Ancylobacter polymorphus: one gene and its partners. The protein of the gene in region 2 interacts with the protein of the main gene of each other region in a pairwise test. Links are inferred from orthologs where the notes say so. Each region holds a gene or a part of one and is shown on either strand. Other genes may lie near its edges.

Region 1 (5,665 bases), 2.3 Mb from region 2 along the record:
AGCTCGCAACGGCCCTTCAGCGCTACGAGATGGCGCTGCGCGGCTCCAATGTCGCCATCTTCACCCAGGACCGCGAGCTCCGCTACACCTCGGTCAGCAAGCCGCTGTTCGGCTTCCCCGTGGAGCAGGTGCTCGGCTCCAGCGATGCCGATCTGCTCGGCGAGGCGCAGGCGCAGGCGCTGACCCTGCTCAAGCGCGACGCCCTCGCCTCCTCCGCCTCGCGCAAGGGCGAGATCGAGATCGAGGAAGGCGGGCGCAAATGCTGGTACGACATTCATATCGACCCGCTGCGCGATCTCGCCGGCACCACGGTGGGCCTCACCGGCGCCGCCGTCGATGTCACCGAGCGCAAGGAGAATGAGCAGCATCTGCGCCTGTTGATGCGCGAACTCACCCACCGCTCGAAAAACCTGCTGGCGGTGATCCAGGCCATGGCGCGGCAGACCGCCCGCCATGCCGGCTCGATCGACAATTTCGTCGAGATTTTCAGCGCCCGCCTGCAGGCCCTCTCCAAGTCGCACGACCTTCTGGTGCAGGAGAGCTGGTACGGCGCCTCGCTGAACGACATGGTGCGCTCGCAGCTCGGCCATCACCTCGATCGCGAGAACAGCCAGTTCACCATCGAGGGGCCGAGCCTGTTCCTGAAGCCGGAAGCGGCGCAGAATATCGGCCTCGCCATCCACGAACTGTCGACCAACGCCGCCAAATATGGCGCGCTGTCCGTGCCGAGCGGCCATGTCGACATCCTCTGGGCCCGGCGCACGCCGGAGGCCGGCGGGGGCTTCGAGCTCTCCTGGCGGGAGCGCGGCGGCCCCGTCGTCTCCAAGCCGGAAGGACGCGGCTTCGGCTCGCTGGTGATCGAGCGCAACCTCGCCCGCGCGCTCGACGGCAAGGTGGAACTCAACTTCGCCCCCTCCGGACTCATCTGCACGGTGAGCGTGCCCGAGAGCCATTTGACGCCCGAGCGCTGACCGCGCCGGGCGTTTTCTCCTCCTCCCACTGCACAGGCCGCGCACGAAAACGTGATCCTGAACGGGAACGCGTTACGGTTTACGCGCGTTAACCCTGCGATCCCGGCGACGAATCGCCGGACCGATTTCAGCGAAACATCGTCTGCGGAACACTGCGGCGGCGACGTGATGCACGTCGCGCGACCGGGCATGGCTGTCTGCGGATGCCGGAGGGAAGGGGAACAGTGATGAGGGGCACCGACAGCGTTTTCAAAGGCTCCGCCTATCTTCTCGGCGCCATCACCGGCGTCGCCTTCATGGTGCCGCTCACCGCCGGCGCCCTCGCCACCGGCTCGCTCACCCGCACCGCGCCCCAGGCGATCGCCATCGACGCCTTCGGGCCGGAGTTGGGTGCCCGGCAGGCGCATCTCGTCAATCGTGCCGGCAAGGGCGCACGTCTCGACGCGATGCCGCAGCCGACCCCCGCCGCGACGGCGCCGGTTCCGGCCACGGCCCCCGCGCCCGTCATCGTCAACAGCCAGCCGGAGCCCGCGCCGCTGGCCCCGAGCCGCGCCACCCGCACCCCCAAGGGCTGCCTTTCCGCGCTGGGCGTGACGAAATCAAGTCTATCGACCGAAGAATTGACGGTTTGCGTCGCCGACGCTTCGCTCGTCGGTCGTAGTTGAGATTTTCCTAAATAAATACCACCTTCGAAAAGTCGCTACGTTGGGGAACTCATCCGGTTCTATTTCGTTTCTACAACAGAGGATCGAACGATCGGTCCGATTTTCGAAATTATCGAACACGGAGAAGACGATGACCAGCAAGCTCGCGACACTCACCGCCGCCGCTGCCCTGGCGCTCGCCCCCGCGGTCGCCTTCGCCCAGAGCCCGGCGCCTGAGACCACCACGCCGCCGGCCGCCAGCCCGGTTCAGCCGGATGCCGGCAACCCGCAGGCCCCGGCCTCCGAAATGCCGGCGACCACCCCGACCCCCGGCACGGCCGGCTCGACCGACAGCGCCGCTCCGGCCGCCTCGGCGACTGCGACCCCGGCGACGCCGAAATTCATCAGCGCCCAGAGCGCGGGCCAGTGGCTCGGCTCCGACCTGATGGGCACCGAGGTGGTGACCGCCAATGACGAGAAGCTCGGCTCAATCAGCGACGTGATCGTCGAGCGCGAAGGCGAGATCATCGCCGTGGTGATCGATGTCGGCGGCTTCCTCGGCATCGGCGCCAAGCCGGTCGCAGTGTCCTTCGACTCGCTGACCGCCACCCCCACCGACAATGGCGAGAAGGTCGTGGTCTCGATGACCAAGGAAGAGCTGAACGCGGCTCCCGAGTTCAAGAGCCTGGAGCAGGCCCGTTCGGAAACCCCGAGCACGGGTGCGACCACCACCACGACCAACTGATCCACGCCTCACGGTTCGGCCGCGCCCGCGGCCCTCATGTAGCGACCGCCGGCGTCTGCCGTGCCGTCAGGATGGACATGCCCGCCCTCGTGGCGGGCATGTCTCGTTTGAGAGCCTTGCCCGCCCTCGCGGCGGGCATGTCTCGTTTGAGAGCCTTGCCCGCCCTCGCGGCGGGCATGTCTCGTTTTTGGAACCATGTCCGCCCTCGTGCGGACATGTCGTGTGGCTGCGCCGGCCTTCCCGCGCGGCAGCGCACGATGACGGCGGCCGGCGGATCGGGTAAAGCGGATATCCGACCAGCCGGACCCCGCCATGACCGAACCCCGCCGCCGCCCCGACCATCCCTTCAAGGAACTGTTCGACATCGACGCCATGCGCGTCGAACTCGCCGCGCTGGCGCGCGAGGTGCTCGGCACCAGCAAGTCCGGCCGCGAGATCGAATTGCGCACGCAGATGGCGCGACGCCTCAAGGCCGCCTATCAGCACGGCCACAAGGTCGCCGAGCGCTGGCTGATGGTGGAAGGCTCCGGCCGTCGCTGCGCCGAGCGGCTCTCGCGCCTGCAGGACGAGATCATCGCCCTGGTGCACGAGCTGGCGGTAAAGACGCTCTATCCCTCGGACAATCCCTCCACCTCCGAGCGCATGGCGATTGTCGCCGTCGGCGGCTATGGCCGCGGCCTGATGGCGCCGGGCTCGGACACAGACATCCTTTTCCTGCTGCCCTACAAGCAGACCGCCTGGGGCGAGAGCGTCGCCGAGGCCATTCTCTACGTGCTGTGGGACATGGGGCTCAAGGTCGGCCACTCTACCCGCTCGGTCGATGAGTGCATCCGCCAGGCGCGCGGCGACATGACCATCCGCACCGCGCTGCTCGAAGCGCGGCTGCTCATCGGCGAGAAGACGCTGTTCGAGGAGCTGACCGCCCGCTTCGACAAGGAGGTGGTGCAGGGCACGGCGGCGGAATTCGTCGCCGCCAAGCTCGGCGAGCGCGAGGAGCGGCTGAAGCGCGCCGGCCAGTCGCGCTATGTCGTCGAGCCGAATGTGAAGGACGGCAAGGGCGGCCTGCGCGATCTGCACACGCTGTTCTGGATCGCGAAATATGTCTACCGCGTGCACGAGACGCGCGAACTCGTGGCCAAGGGCGTGTTCACGCCTGAGGAAGCCAAGATCTTCCGCCGCTGCGAGAATTTCCTCTGGTCCGTGCGCTGCCACCTGCATTTCCTCGCCGGCAAGCCGGAGGAGCGCCTCTCCTTCGACCTGCAGCGCGAAATGGCCGAGCGGCTCGGCTATGTCTCCCATCCCGGCCTGAAGGATGTGGAGCGCTTCATGAAGCACTATTTCCTCGTGGCCAAGGATGTCGGCGACCTCACCGCCATCGTCTCCGCCGCGCTGGAAGAGCGCCACGACAAGCCGGTGCCGCGGCTCGACCGGATGATCGCGCGGCTGCGCCGCTCCGGCCGGCGCACGCTGAAGGAAAGCGCCGATTTCATCGTCGACAATGACCGCATCAATGTCGCCGATTCCAGCGCCTTCGGCCGCGACCCGCTCAACCTCATCCGCATCTTCCATCTCGCCGGCAAGCACGGGCTGAACTTCCACCCCGACGCGATGCGCCTCGCCACGCGCTCGCTCAAGCTCATCGACCACAATCTGCGCGAGAACCCGGAAGCCAACCGGCTGTTCGTCGAGATCCTCACCTCGAAGGAAAGCCCGGAAATCGTCTTGCGGCGGATGAACGAGACCGGCGTGCTCGGCCGCTTCATCCCGGAATTCGGCCGCATCGTCGCGATGATGCAGTTCAACATGTATCATTCCTACACGGTGGACGAGCACCTCATCCGCTCCATCGGCGCGCTCTCGCGCATCGAGCGCGGCGACCGGCCCGATTACGGCCTCGCCAATGAGCTGATGCCGACGATCAAGAACCGGCAGCTGCTCTATATCGCGGTGCTGCTGCACGACATCGCCAAGGGCCGGCCGGAGGACCATTCCATCGCCGGCGCCCGCGTCGCCCGCCGCCTGTGCCCGCGTTTCGGCCTCAGCCCGGTGGATACCGACACGGTGGCCTGGTTGATCGAACAGCACCTCACCATGTCCACCATCGCCCAATCGCGCGACCTCTCCGACCGCAAGACGATCGAGAATTTCGCAAGCGTGGTGCAGAATCTGGAGCGGATGAAGCTGCTGCTCATCCTCACCACCGCCGATATCCGCGCCGTGGGGCCGGGCGTGTGGAACAACTGGAAGTCGCAGCTTCTGCGCACGCTCTATCACGAGACCGAGCCGGTCATCACCGGCGGCTTCTCCGAGAGCAACCGCAACCAGCGCGTCGCCCGCGCCCAGGCGGAACTGCGCGGCGCCCTCGCCGAGTGGGACGCGGCCGACCTCGACGCCTATATGGGCCGCCACTACCCCACCTACTGGCTGCAGACCGACCGCCAGCACCAGATGGAGCATGCCCGCTTCATCCGCGAGACCGAGGCGCAGGGCAAGGCGCTCGCCACCCGCGCCATCACCGATCCCACGCGCGGCATCACCGAGCTCACCGTCTTCGCGCCCGATCACCCCAAGCTACTGGCGGTGATCGCCGGCGCCTGCGCCAGCGCCGGGGCGCACATTGTCGACGCGCAGATCAGCACCACCACGGACGGGCGGGCGCTCGACACCATTTCGCTCACCCGCGCCTTCGAGCAGGACGAGGACGAGATGCGCCGCGCCGATCGCATCGCCTCCGCCATCGAGAAGTCGCTGGCCGGCGAGATCCGGCTGCCGGAAGTGGTCGCCCGCCGCATCCCGCGGCGGCCGCGCGCCTTCACCGTGGAGCCCGAGGTCACGCTCAACAATTCCTGGTCGAACCGCCACACCGTGATCGAAGTGTCCGGGCTCGACCGGCCGGGCCTGCTCTACGGCCTGACCCAGACGCTGTCGCGGCTCAACCTCAACATCGCCTCGGCGCACATCGCCACCTTTGGCGAGCGGGCGGTGGACGTGTTCTACGTCACCGATCTGATGGGGGCGAAGATCATGGGCGCGGCGCGCCATTCCGCCATCCGCCGCGCGCTGTTGCAGGTGCTGGACGCCGATGACGAGGCCAACGCCGCCTGAGGCGGCGCTACGGTATGTGCCGGGCGCGCGGGGTCAGGACACCCGCGCGCCGCGCAGGCTCGGCAGGAGAAAGGCCAGCAGGCCGAAGGCGGGCAGGAAGGCGCAGGCCTGATACACCGCGTCGATGCCGTAGCGGTCGGCGAACACGCCCAGCGCCGCCGCCGCCAGCCCGCCAAGGCCGAACACCAGCCCATAGAAGA
Region 2 (5,102 bases):
GATCATAGAGGTCCTTGTCCATGGCCGGACCCGGATCGATCTTGTTGAGGATGCCGTCGAGGCCGGCCATGACAAGCGCGGCGAAGGCGAGATAGGGGTTCGCGCCGGGGTCCGGGAAGCGGGTCTCGACGCGCTTGGCCTTGGCCGAGGTGGTGTAGGGGATGCGGCAGGAGGCCGAGCGGTTGCGCGCGGAATAGGCGAGCAGCACGGGCGCCTCATAGCCCGGGACCAGCCGCTTGTAGGAGTTGGTCAGCGGGTTGGTGAAGGCGTTCAGCGCCTTGGCGTGCTTGATGATGCCGCCAATGTACCACAGGCATTCCTGGCTGAGGTCGGCATATTTGTTGCCGGCAAACATCGGCTTGCCGTCCTTCCAGATCGACTGGTGCACATGCATGCCCGAGCCGTTGTCGCCGAAGATTGGCTTCGGCATGAAGGTGGCCGTCTTGCCATAGACATTGGCGACCTGGTGGATGCAGTACTTGTAGACCTGCAGCTGGTCGGCCATCGTCACCAGCGTGTCGAACTTCAGACCCAGCTCATGCTGGGCGGAAGCGACCTCGTGATGGTGCTTTTCGACCTTGGCGCCCATGCGGGCCATGGCCGCGAGCATCTCGCCGCGCAGGTCCTGGCAGCTGTCGACCGGCGGCACCGGGAAATAGCCGCCCTTGGTGCGCACGCGGTGGCCGAGATTGCCGCCTTCATATTCGGTGCCGCCATTGGTCGGCAGTTCCACCGAATCGAGCTTGAAGCCGGTGTTGTAGGGGTCGGCGGTGAAGCGCACGTCGTCGAAGATGAAGAATTCGGCCTCGGGGCCGATATAGATGGTGTCGCCGATGCCGGTGGACTTGAGATAGGCCTCGGCCTTCTTGGCGATGCCGCGCGGGTCGCGCGAATAGGGCTCGCCGGTGGTCGGCTCCAGCACGTCGCAGACCACGACGAGCGTGGTTTCGGCGAAGAACGGGTCGATGCTGACGGAGTCGAGATCGGGCTGCAGATGCATGTCCGATTCGTTGATGGCCTTCCAGCCCGCAATGGAGGAACCGTCGAATGCCTGACCTTCGGCGAAGAAATCTTCGTCGACCATCGAGATATCGAAGGTCACATGCTGCCACTTGCCGCGGGGATCGGTGAAGCGCAGGTCGACGTATTTCACGTCGTTGTCCTTTATCAGCTTCATTACATCCTTGGCCGTCGTCATATTGTTCGTACCTCTTCTGATACTGCCGTCTTTTGCAGGGCAGATGGATCCCAAGCGGATGGTCAACGACGATACGCGCCGCATCCGTGGGGATGCGGCGCGCTCATATGCGCCACCATACTACGCTGGCTGTCAGATGGCGTCGACGCCCGACTCACCGGTACGAATGCGAATGGCTTCTTCGATGTTGGAAACGAAGATCTTGCCGTCGCCGATGCGGCCGGTCTGGGCGGCGCGGCGGATAGCGTCGATCGCCGTTTCCACCGTCTCGTCGGCGACCACGATCTCGATCTTCACCTTCGGCAGGAAATCGACGACGTATTCGGCGCCCCGATAGAGTTCCGTGTGTCCCTTCTGCCGGCCGAAGCCCTTGGCTTCCGTGACGGTGATGCCCTGCAGGCCGATCTCCTGCAGCGCCTCCTTCACCTCGTCGAGCTTGAAGGGCTTAATGATGGCCTCAATCTTCTTCATCTGACCTCGTCTCCCTGACTCGTCGATCCGCGACGCCCGGCCGAGTCGGGTCGCGAAGAAGCAGAACCCATGCCAAGCACCCTAGTGTCGCCGGAAACCGTTAATAGCGCATCATCGCATGCCGCTACCGCACCGGCCAAACAGCTTCGATTTCCGGGAATGATGAAGTTATGAGCGATATGCCGGCAAAGTAGGCAAAAGCCGCGAGGCCGGCGGCCTAGGGGCTGCGCTAAAGCTAGGCATTTGCCGCCGATTGTTGCGGCTGTCGTGCTCTTGCCCCGGCCGACGCGGTTTCCGCTAAGCTAAAGCCGACGCCGCCGCCCGCGCAGGACCCAGGACCGATGCAGCTTCTCACCCCCGCCGAAATGGCCCGCGCCGATGCCTTCACTATCGCCGCCGGCGTTCCCGGCGCGGTGCTCATGGAACGGGCGGGACACGCTGTCGCAGCCTTCGCTGCGCGGGTGACGGCGGCCGGCGGGCTTGTGCTGGTGCTGTGCGGGCCGGGCAATAATGGCGGGGACGGATTCGTCGCCGCGCGGCTCCTGGCGGCGGCCGGCTACCGGGTGCGTCTCGCTCTGCTGGGCGAGCGGGAGGCCTTGCGCGGCGATGCCGCGCTCATGGCGGCGCGCTGGGAAGGGCCGGTCGCGCCGGCGGAGACGGTGGACCTCATCGGCGCCGATCTCGTCATCGACGCGCTGTTCGGCGCCGGGCTAGCGCGCGATCTCGACGGCGCGGCGCGGGCGCTGGTGGAGCGGGTGAACGCCGCCGGACTGCCGGTACTGGCGGTGGACCTGCCCTCCGGCATTGACGGCGCGACCGGGGCGGTGCGCGGGGCGGCGATCGAGGCGCGCTGGAGCGTCACCTTCTTCCGCGCCAAGCCCGGCCATGTGCTGCTGCCGGGGCGCCTGCATGCGGGGGAGGTGAGCGTCGCGGATATCGGCATCCTCCCCGCCGCGCTTGACGTCCTCGCGCCCCGCGCCTTCGCCAATGTGCCGGAGCTGTGGGCCGGCCATTTCCCGGTGCCGGCGCCGGAGGGGCATAAATATTCGCGCGGTCATCTCGTGGCCGTTTCCGGCCCGGCGCAGGCGACCGGGGCGACGCGGCTTTCCGCTCGCGCGGCGCTGCGGGCCGGGGCCGGGCTGGTGACGGTGGCGTGCCCGGCCGAGGCGCTGCCGATCCACGCGGCGAATCTCTCCGCCATCATGGTACGGCCGGTGGAGGACGCGGCCGGGCTGGCGCATCTGCTCGCCGATCCGCGCCTGACGACGCTGGTGCTTGGCCCCGGGCTGGGCGTCGGGGAGGCGGCCCGCGCCAAGCTCGCAGTGTGCGGCGGCCGGCGTCTGGTCATCGACGCCGATCTCCTCACCTCCTTCAAGGGCGAGGCGGACGCGCTGGCGCGGGCGCTGGCGGGTGCGCCGGCGGCCGTGGCGACCCCGCATGACGGTGAGTTCGCGCGGATTTTCGAGCGCTGCCCGCAGGTGCTGGAGGCGCCCTCGCGGCTGGAGCGGGCGCGGGCCGGCGCCGCGCGCCTTGGGGCGACGCTGCTGCTCAAGGGGCCGGACACGGTGGTGGCGAGCCCGGACGGGCGCGCTAGCATCGCCGCCAATGCGCCGCCCTGGCTCGCGACCGCCGGGGCGGGGGACGTGCTGGCGGGAATCGTCGGCGGGCTGCTGGCGCAGGGCATGCCGCCTTTCGAGGCGGCGAGCGCCGCGGTGTGGCTCCACGGCGAGGCCGCGCGCGAGGCCGGGCCCGGGCTGGTGGCCGACGATCTGATCGACGCGCTGCGCCCGGTTTATCGCCGCCTCTTCGGCCGGCTGGGGGCTGTGTAGCTTCGGTACGATCGAGTTGGTGCCCCCCACCGGACTCGAACCGGCACCTCTCACGAGAACGGAACCTAAATCCGTCGCGTCTACCAATTCCGCCAAGGGGGCCCTATAACGGCCGCTGGTAGCGCTGCGGAGCCCGCGATGTCAACGTTCGAGGAGGATGCCCGCCGCCGCATAGCGGCCCAGCAGACGACCTTGGCGCGGCTAGGGACTTGGGTGGGTTCCCAAATCGGCCGCCTGAGCCTTGCAGCCCTTGGGGTGGCACTGGTCCTCTGGGTAGTACCTGCCCTTGCGCAGCTTCGATACAGCTACTATGAGAGCGCGACGTTAGGGGGTCTCATCAAGGTGGACCGCCTTACCGGGCGCATGGAGTTTTGCAAGGTGTGGTGGGATGAGCAGCAAACGTTGCGATCCGCCTGCCGGGCGACGACGACCCGGTGAGTGTACCACACCGCGCCACCTGTGGCGGATGGAACCCCTTGAAATTGTTGGAAGTGGCGTAAGTCAGCCGAGGATTTAGGTTCCAGTGGCGAGAGTCGTGGGGGTTCGAGTCCCTCCGCCCGCACCAGTGCCTTACCCTTGTCCGGTGCCGCCTTCCGACCCATTTGCACCGAGCGCGGCCGTCGGCGATCACGCGGCCACGCACACCGACATTCGAGAGCCCGCGCACGCGGCAAACTAGACGAAGGCCGATTAAAATGCAGGTCACCGAACTCCTCGCCGAAGGTCTGAAGCGCGAATATCGCGTGGTGCTGCCGGCCTCCGAACTTGACGCCAAGGCCAATGCGCGCCTCAGCGAACTCAAGGACAAGGTCCGCCTCAACGGCTTCCGCCCCGGCAAGGTGCCGGTCGCGCATCTCAAGCGCATGTATGGCAAGTCCGTGCTCGCCGAGGTCATCGACCAGGCGGTGAACGAGGCCAACACCAAGATCATCGAGGATAACGGCTTCAAGCTGGCCATGCAGCCCAAGGTGGAGCTGCCGCAGGACCAGGAGCAGGTGAACGAGGTCATCGAGGGCAAGGCCGACCTGTCCTTCACCGTGAACCTCGAAGTGCTGCCGGCGATCACGCTCGGCGACTTCAAGTCGATCACGCTGGACAAGCCGGTGCTCGCCGTCTCCGACGAGGAGGTCGAGGAGACCGTCAAGCGCATCGCCGACGCCAACCGCCCCTATGCCGCCAAGCCCGAAGGCACGGCCGAGAACGGCGACCGCGTCACCATCTCCTTCGTCGGCTCGATCGACGGCGAGAAGTTCGAGGGCGGCGCGGGCGAGGACGTGCCGCTGGTGCTCGGCTCCAACAGCTTCATCCCCGGCTTCGAGGAGCAGCTGGTCGGCATCAAGGAAGACGAGACCCGCACCGTCACCGTCACCTTCCCCGAGGCCTATCAGGCCGCTCACCTCGCCGGCAAGGAAGCCTCCTTCGAGGTGACGGCGAAGATGATCGAAGCCCCGACCGAGATGGAAATCGGCGACGAGTTCGCCAAGACGCTGGGCATGGACAGCCTCGCCGCGCTTAAGGAGCAGGTGAAGAGCCGCATCGCCCAGGAGCACAACGCGCAGAGCCGCAACAAGGCCAAGCGCCGCCTGCTCGACGCGCTGGACGGC
Region 3 (5,362 bases), 330 kb from region 2 along the record:
AGACGCAGCGGCACGACATTGAGGCGGAAGAACAAATCCTCGCGGAACAGACCCTGCTGGATGAGGATGCGCAGGTCCTTGTTGGTGGCGGCGACGATGCGCACATCGGTCTTGATGGCGGTGCGCCCGCCGACCGTGGTGTATTCGCCCTGCTGCAGCACGCGCAGCAGCCGCGTCTGCGCCTCCATCGGCATGTCGCCGATCTCGTCGAGGAACAGCGTGCCGCCTTCCGCCTGCTCGAAACGGCCGGCCGAGCGCGCATTGGCGCCGGTGAACGCCCCCTTCTCATGGCCGAACAGCTCGGATTCGATGAGGTCGCGCGGAATTGCCGCCATGTTGATGGCGACGAACGGCCCGTTGCGGCGCTTGCCGTAATCATGCAGCGCGCGGGCGACCAGCTCCTTGCCGGTGCCGCTCTCGCCCGCAATCATCACGGTGAGATCGGTCTGCATCAGCCGCGCCAGCACGCGGTAAATATCCTGCATCGCCGGCGAGCGGCCGACGAGCGGAATGTTGTCGGCGTCCTCGCCCAGACCTTTGAGCGCGTTCTCCGGCTTCTTCGGCTCGGACAGGGCGCGGCCGACGATGGAGATCAGCTCCTTCAGGTCGAAGGGCTTGGGCAGATATTCATAGGCGCCCTTCTCCGAGGCGCGGATCGCCGTCATGAAGGTGTTCTGCGCGCTCATGACGATGACCGGCAGATCGGGGCGCACCTTCTTGATGCGCGGCAACAGGTCAAACGCGTTCTCGTCCGGCATCACCACATCGGTGATGACGAGGTCGCCGTCGCCCTGGCTGACCCAGCGCCAGAGCGTCGCCGCGTTGCCGCAGGAGCGCACCTCATAGCCCGCCCGCGACAGCGCCTGATTGAGCACGGTGCGGATGGCAGCGTCGTCATCGGCAACCAGGATACTTCCCGTCGGCATGGCGGTTCTCAACTCTTCTCGTCACCGCGGCTGGCGCGGTACATGGGCATGAGGACACGGAAGGTGGTGCGGCGCGGCTGGCTGTCGCATTCGATGATGCCGCCATGGTCGCCGACGATCTTCGCCACCAGCGCGAGGCCGAGGCCGGTGCCGGTCGGCTTGGTGGTGACGAAGGGATCGAAGAGGTGCGGCATCAGGTCTTCCGGCACGCCGGGACCGTTATCGCGCACGCAGAATTCCAGCGGCAGGCTCACCCGCGCCGGGGCGCCGGGCATCATCAGCCGCACTCCGGGGCGGAAGGCGGTGGTAAGCTGGATCTCACCATCGGGCGAATCGCCAATGGCTTCGGCGGCGTTCTTCACCAGATTGAGGAACACCTGAATCAGCTGGTCGCGATTGGCCAATACCGGGGGCAGCGAGGGGTCGTATTCCTCGACGAAGCGGATGTGGCGGGCGAAGCCGGTGGTCGCCAGCGTGCGCACATGTTCCAGCACCGCGTGGATATTGACCGGCTCGCGTTCGATCGGCCGCTCGTCGGAGAACACCTCCATGCGGTCGACCAGCTTGACGATGCGGTCGGCCTCGTCGGTGATCAGCCGGGTCAGCGAGCGGTCGTCGTCGCTGGCCGAGAGTTCGAGCAGCTGCGCTGCACCGCGAATACCCGAGAGCGGGTTCTTGATCTCATGCGCCAGCATCGAGGCCAGCGCCGTCACCGAGCGGGCGGCGCCGCGATGGGTGAGCTGCCGGTCCATCTTGTCGGCGATGGTGCGCTCCTGCAGCATGATGACGACATGGCCCGCCACCTCCGACAGGGGCGCGACATGAATGTCGACGATGCGCTCGCCGCCATTGCGCGGCGTGCCGAGATCGACCCGATACTCGTTCACCGCCGCGCCGCGCGTGCGCACCTGCTCCACCAGCGACAGGATCGGGCTGCCAAAGGGCACGAATTCCTGAAGCCTGTGCCGCACCAGAACCGCCAGCGACGCCTCGAAGAAGGCTTCAGCCGCCACATTGGCGTCCACCAGCCGGTTGTCTTCCGCAACCGTGATCACCGGATGCGGGAGCGCATTCACGACGGCTTCCGCGGTCGCGCTGCCCGCGCGCGGGCCAGGCCGTTGCGAGGAAACCGAACTCATGCAGCTTCTCTCCATCCAATGTCGTCATAGGCGTCGCGGAGTCCGGTGACGACACGCGCCGGATCCTCGAGGGTGAGAAGGCGCTGGCGCCAGCCGGTCGCCATTTCCGGCGGACGGCCGGCACTGGCGACCGCTGCGGCGAGCGACCAGCCGATATGCTTGCGGGCGCAGCGCATGCCGAGTTCGCGCCCGTAATGCGACAGCCAGCCCTCATAAAGCTCGACCAGCACGTCGCGCTGTTCGGCCAGCGGCGGGTCCGCCGGGACGAGGCCGTTGCGCAAAAAGGCGGCGACCTGGCCGGGAAACCAGGGACGCCCCTGTGCGCCACGGCCGATCATCACCCCATCGGCACCGGAGGCGGCGAGCATGGCAGTCGCGTCCTCCACCGCCACGAGATCGCCATTGGCGAGCACCGGGATCGAGACAGCCTCCTTGACCGCGCGGATCGCCGCCCAGTCGGCGCGGCCAGTGTAGAACTGGCAGCGCGTGCGCCCGTGAATGGTGATCATCTTGACGCCGAGCGCTTCCGCACGGCGGGCGAGTTCCGGAGCGACCGTCGCCGCGTCGTCCCAGCCGAGGCGGGTCTTCAGTGTCACCGGCACGTCCACCGCCTCGACCACGGCGGCGATGAGCCGGGTCGCGAGATCGAGGTCGCGCAGCAGCGCCGATCCGGCGAGCCCGGTGGTGACGCGCTTGGCCGGGCAGCCCATGTTGATGTCGATGAGCGCAGCGCCGGCGGCTTCGGCGAGGCAGGCGGCGCGGGCCAGCGATTCGGGCTCGTTGCCGGCCAACTGGACCGCGTGGACCGCCACCCCTGCCCCTTCGGCTCGCAGCACCGTCTCCTCATGTCCGGTTTCAAAGGCGCCGGCGGCGACCATTTCGGACACGGCGAGCGAGGCGCCATAGCGCAAGGCCATGCGCCGCATCGGCGCATCGGTAATGCCGGCCATGGGCGCGAGCACCACCGCCCCCGGCAACGCGACGCGGCCGATGTGAAGATTGCCGACGGGAGAAGAATAAGGGGTCAAGCGGCGATCACTCGATGCACATTAAATAAGCCCGACCAGCGGTGCCTAGATAATAGCCATGCTGAGCGTGTCATCAACCCATGCGAAGGGCGTAAGCCAAATCTTTTGCAATGAGACGCCGCTTTTGCGCTAAACGAGCCGGCAGGGCAAGTCTGGGCTGCGGCGGCGGCAGTCAGCAAAGGGGCGGAAACCGAGGCGATGCGGACGGACGTGATCGTGGTGGCGGCAGGCAGCGGCCTGCGGGCGGGCGAGGGGCGGCCCAAGCAGTATCGCCCGCTCGGCGGTGTGCCTGTACTTCGCCACACGCTGATGGCCTTTCTCGGCCAGCCCGGTGTCCGCCATGTCCTGCCGGTGATTTCGCCGGAACATGCCGCCTTGTGCGCCAGCGCCCTCGCCGGCCTCGACGGCGTGCTGCCGCCGGTGGCGGGCGGCGCGACGCGGCAGGCCTCGGTGCGCGCGGGGCTCGACGCGCTGGCGCAGGACCCGCCCGACCTCGTGCTGATCCACGATGCGGCGCGGCCTTTCGTCTCGCCCCGGCTGGTGGCGCAGGCGATCGCCACCGCCGCTGCGGAGGGCGCCGCCGTCCCAGCCCTGCCGGTGGTCGACACGCTGAAAGCGCTTGCCGCGGACGGCTTCCTGACGACCGGCCCGGATCGGAGTGCCGTGCGCGGCGTCCAGACCCCGCAGGCGTTCCGCTATGACCTCATCCGCGCCGCGCATCGCGCGCAGGCGGGCGCGGACGACCTGACCGACGATGCCGCCGTGGCCGAGGCCGCCGGCCACCGCGTCGCCGCCTTCCCCGGCGACCCCGCCAATTTCAAACTCACCACGCGGGAGGATTTCGTGACCGCCGAACGCCATCTGCTGGCCGAACTCGCCGATGTCCGCACCGCGACCGGCTTCGACGTGCATGCCTTCGGGCCCGGCGACCATGTGATGCTGGGCGGCGTGCGCATTCCCCACGAATTCGCCCTCGCCGGCCACTCCGACGCCGATGTGGTGCTGCATGCCCTCACCGATGCGCTGCTCGGCACCATCGGCAGCGGGGATATCGGCCATCATTTCCCGCCCTCCGACCCGCAATGGAAGGGCGCGGCCTCGGACCAGTTCCTCGCCCATGCCGCCGCTCTCGTGCGCGCCGCCGGCGGGCGTATCGCCCATCTCGACGCCACCGTGATCTGCGAGGCGCCGAAGATTGGCCCGCACCGCGAGGCGATGCGCGCGCGGATCGCGGCCATCGTTGACATTTCCGTGGCGCGCGTCAGCGTGAAGGCGACGACCAGCGAGCGGCTTGGCTTCACCGGGCGCCGCGAGGGCATCGCTGCGCTGGCCGCCGCGACGGTGCGCCTGCCCTGGATCGACTGAGGAGACGGCCATGGATGACGCGGAGCGAGCCAGCGAATTAGAAGCGATCCGGGTGCTCGACCTGTGCCGGGCGCGCGGACTGACCGTCGCCACCGCCGAATCCTGCACCGGCGGCCTCGTCGCCGCCGCCCTCACCGCGATCGCCGGCTCCTCGGACGTGGTGGACCGCGGCGTCGTCACCTATTCCAACGCCGCCAAGCGGGAGATGCTTGGCGTCTCCGCCGCGACGCTGGAGGCCCATGGCGCGGTGAGCGAAGAGACCGCGCGCGAAATGGTCAGCGGCCTTCTGCGGGTCGCCGGCACCTCGCTCGGCGTCTCCGTCACCGGCATTGCCGGCCCTGGCGGCGGTTCGGACGCCAAGCCGGTCGGCCTCGTGCATTTCGCCGCCGGCACCGTTGAGGGCAAGGTGATCACCCGGCGCGAGGTCTTTGCCGGACAGGACCGGGCCGGCGTCCGGCGCCTCGCCACCCTCACGGCCCTCGCGATGCTGGCGGAACTCACTGGCACGCGGGACTGAGGGAAGCTTCAGTTAAGGCTTGTAATGCCGGTCGAGAGAGCCGACGTAGCGTCGAGGTAACAGGTTAAAGGCGTCAATGCGGCTGGCGATTGTCTCGCATATCCCGGTCTATCCGACGACGGCCGGCAACCGGGCGCGCGTGCTTGGGCTGGTGCAGGCGCTGTTGGGCCTCGGCCATGAGGTGATCTTCATCCAGATCCCCAGCGGGCCCTACGACGCCGCCGAAAGCGTCGCCCGCCACGAAGAGCTGGTCGGCCGCGGCAACTACTATGACCTCACCCGGCTATCCGCGCCCGCCCGCCTCGCCAAATGGCTGAAGGTGTTTCCGGTCCGGGCGCTGTCGCGCGTCTCGAAGGCCCTGGGAATCTACACATCCTGGCGGCACTG

Evidence for each region. The genes of interacting proteins can lie anywhere in the genome.
Region 1: the proteins of K9D25_RS13700 (region 2) and K9D25_RS02665 interact in binary tests that used the Escherichia coli proteins (3 or more experiments, as listed by UniProt). The link is inferred for Ancylobacter polymorphus from one-to-one orthologs.
Region 3: the proteins of K9D25_RS13700 (region 2) and K9D25_RS15245 interact in binary tests that used the Escherichia coli proteins (3 or more experiments, as listed by UniProt). The link is inferred for Ancylobacter polymorphus from one-to-one orthologs.

What each region holds. Positions count from the first base shown.
Region 1 is NZ_CP083239.1:576,551-582,215, forward strand. The notes cover bases 2,364-5,665. They hold K9D25_RS02665 ([protein-PII] uridylyltransferase), read left to right. Parts: upstream 2,364-2,672; coding sequence 2,673-5,465; downstream 5,466-5,665. Other genes in these bases: K9D25_RS02670 (MFS transporter), read right to left, coding at 5,499-5,665. Outside these bases: K9D25_RS02650 (sensor histidine kinase), read left to right, coding at 1-971; K9D25_RS02655 (hypothetical protein), read left to right, coding at 1,199-1,636; K9D25_RS02660 (PRC-barrel domain-containing protein), read left to right, coding at 1,767-2,360.
Region 2 is NZ_CP083239.1:2,907,870-2,912,971, forward strand. Bases 1-2,909 are described here. They hold K9D25_RS13700 (P-II family nitrogen regulator), read right to left. Parts: upstream 1,670-2,909; coding sequence 1,331-1,669; downstream 1-1,330. Other genes in these bases: glnA (type I glutamate--ammonia ligase), read right to left, coding at 1-1,198; K9D25_RS13705 (NAD(P)H-hydrate dehydratase), read left to right, coding at 2,011-2,909. In the rest of the region: more of K9D25_RS13705, read left to right, coding at 2,910-3,498; tig (trigger factor), read left to right, coding at 4,194-5,102. UniProt on the Escherichia coli protein: P-II indirectly controls the transcription of the glutamine synthetase gene (glnA). P-II prevents NR-II-catalyzed conversion of NR-I to NR-I-phosphate, the transcriptional activator of GlnA. When P-II is uridylylated to P-II-UMP, these events are reversed.
Region 3 is NZ_CP083239.1:3,230,529-3,235,890, reverse strand. What follows is about bases 1-2,999. They hold K9D25_RS15245 (two-component system sensor histidine kinase NtrB), read right to left. Parts: upstream 2,066-2,999; coding sequence 935-2,065; downstream 1-934. Other genes in these bases: dusB (tRNA dihydrouridine synthase DusB), read right to left, coding at 2,062-2,999; ntrC (nitrogen regulation protein NR(I)), read right to left, coding at 1-926. Also shown: more of dusB, read right to left, coding at 3,000-3,093; K9D25_RS15235 (bifunctional 2-C-methyl-D-erythritol 4-phosphate cytidylyltransferase/2-C-methyl-D-erythritol 2,4-cyclodiphosphate synthase), read left to right, coding at 3,292-4,458; K9D25_RS15230 (CinA family protein), read left to right, coding at 4,469-4,975; K9D25_RS15225 (glycosyltransferase), read left to right, coding at 5,052-5,362.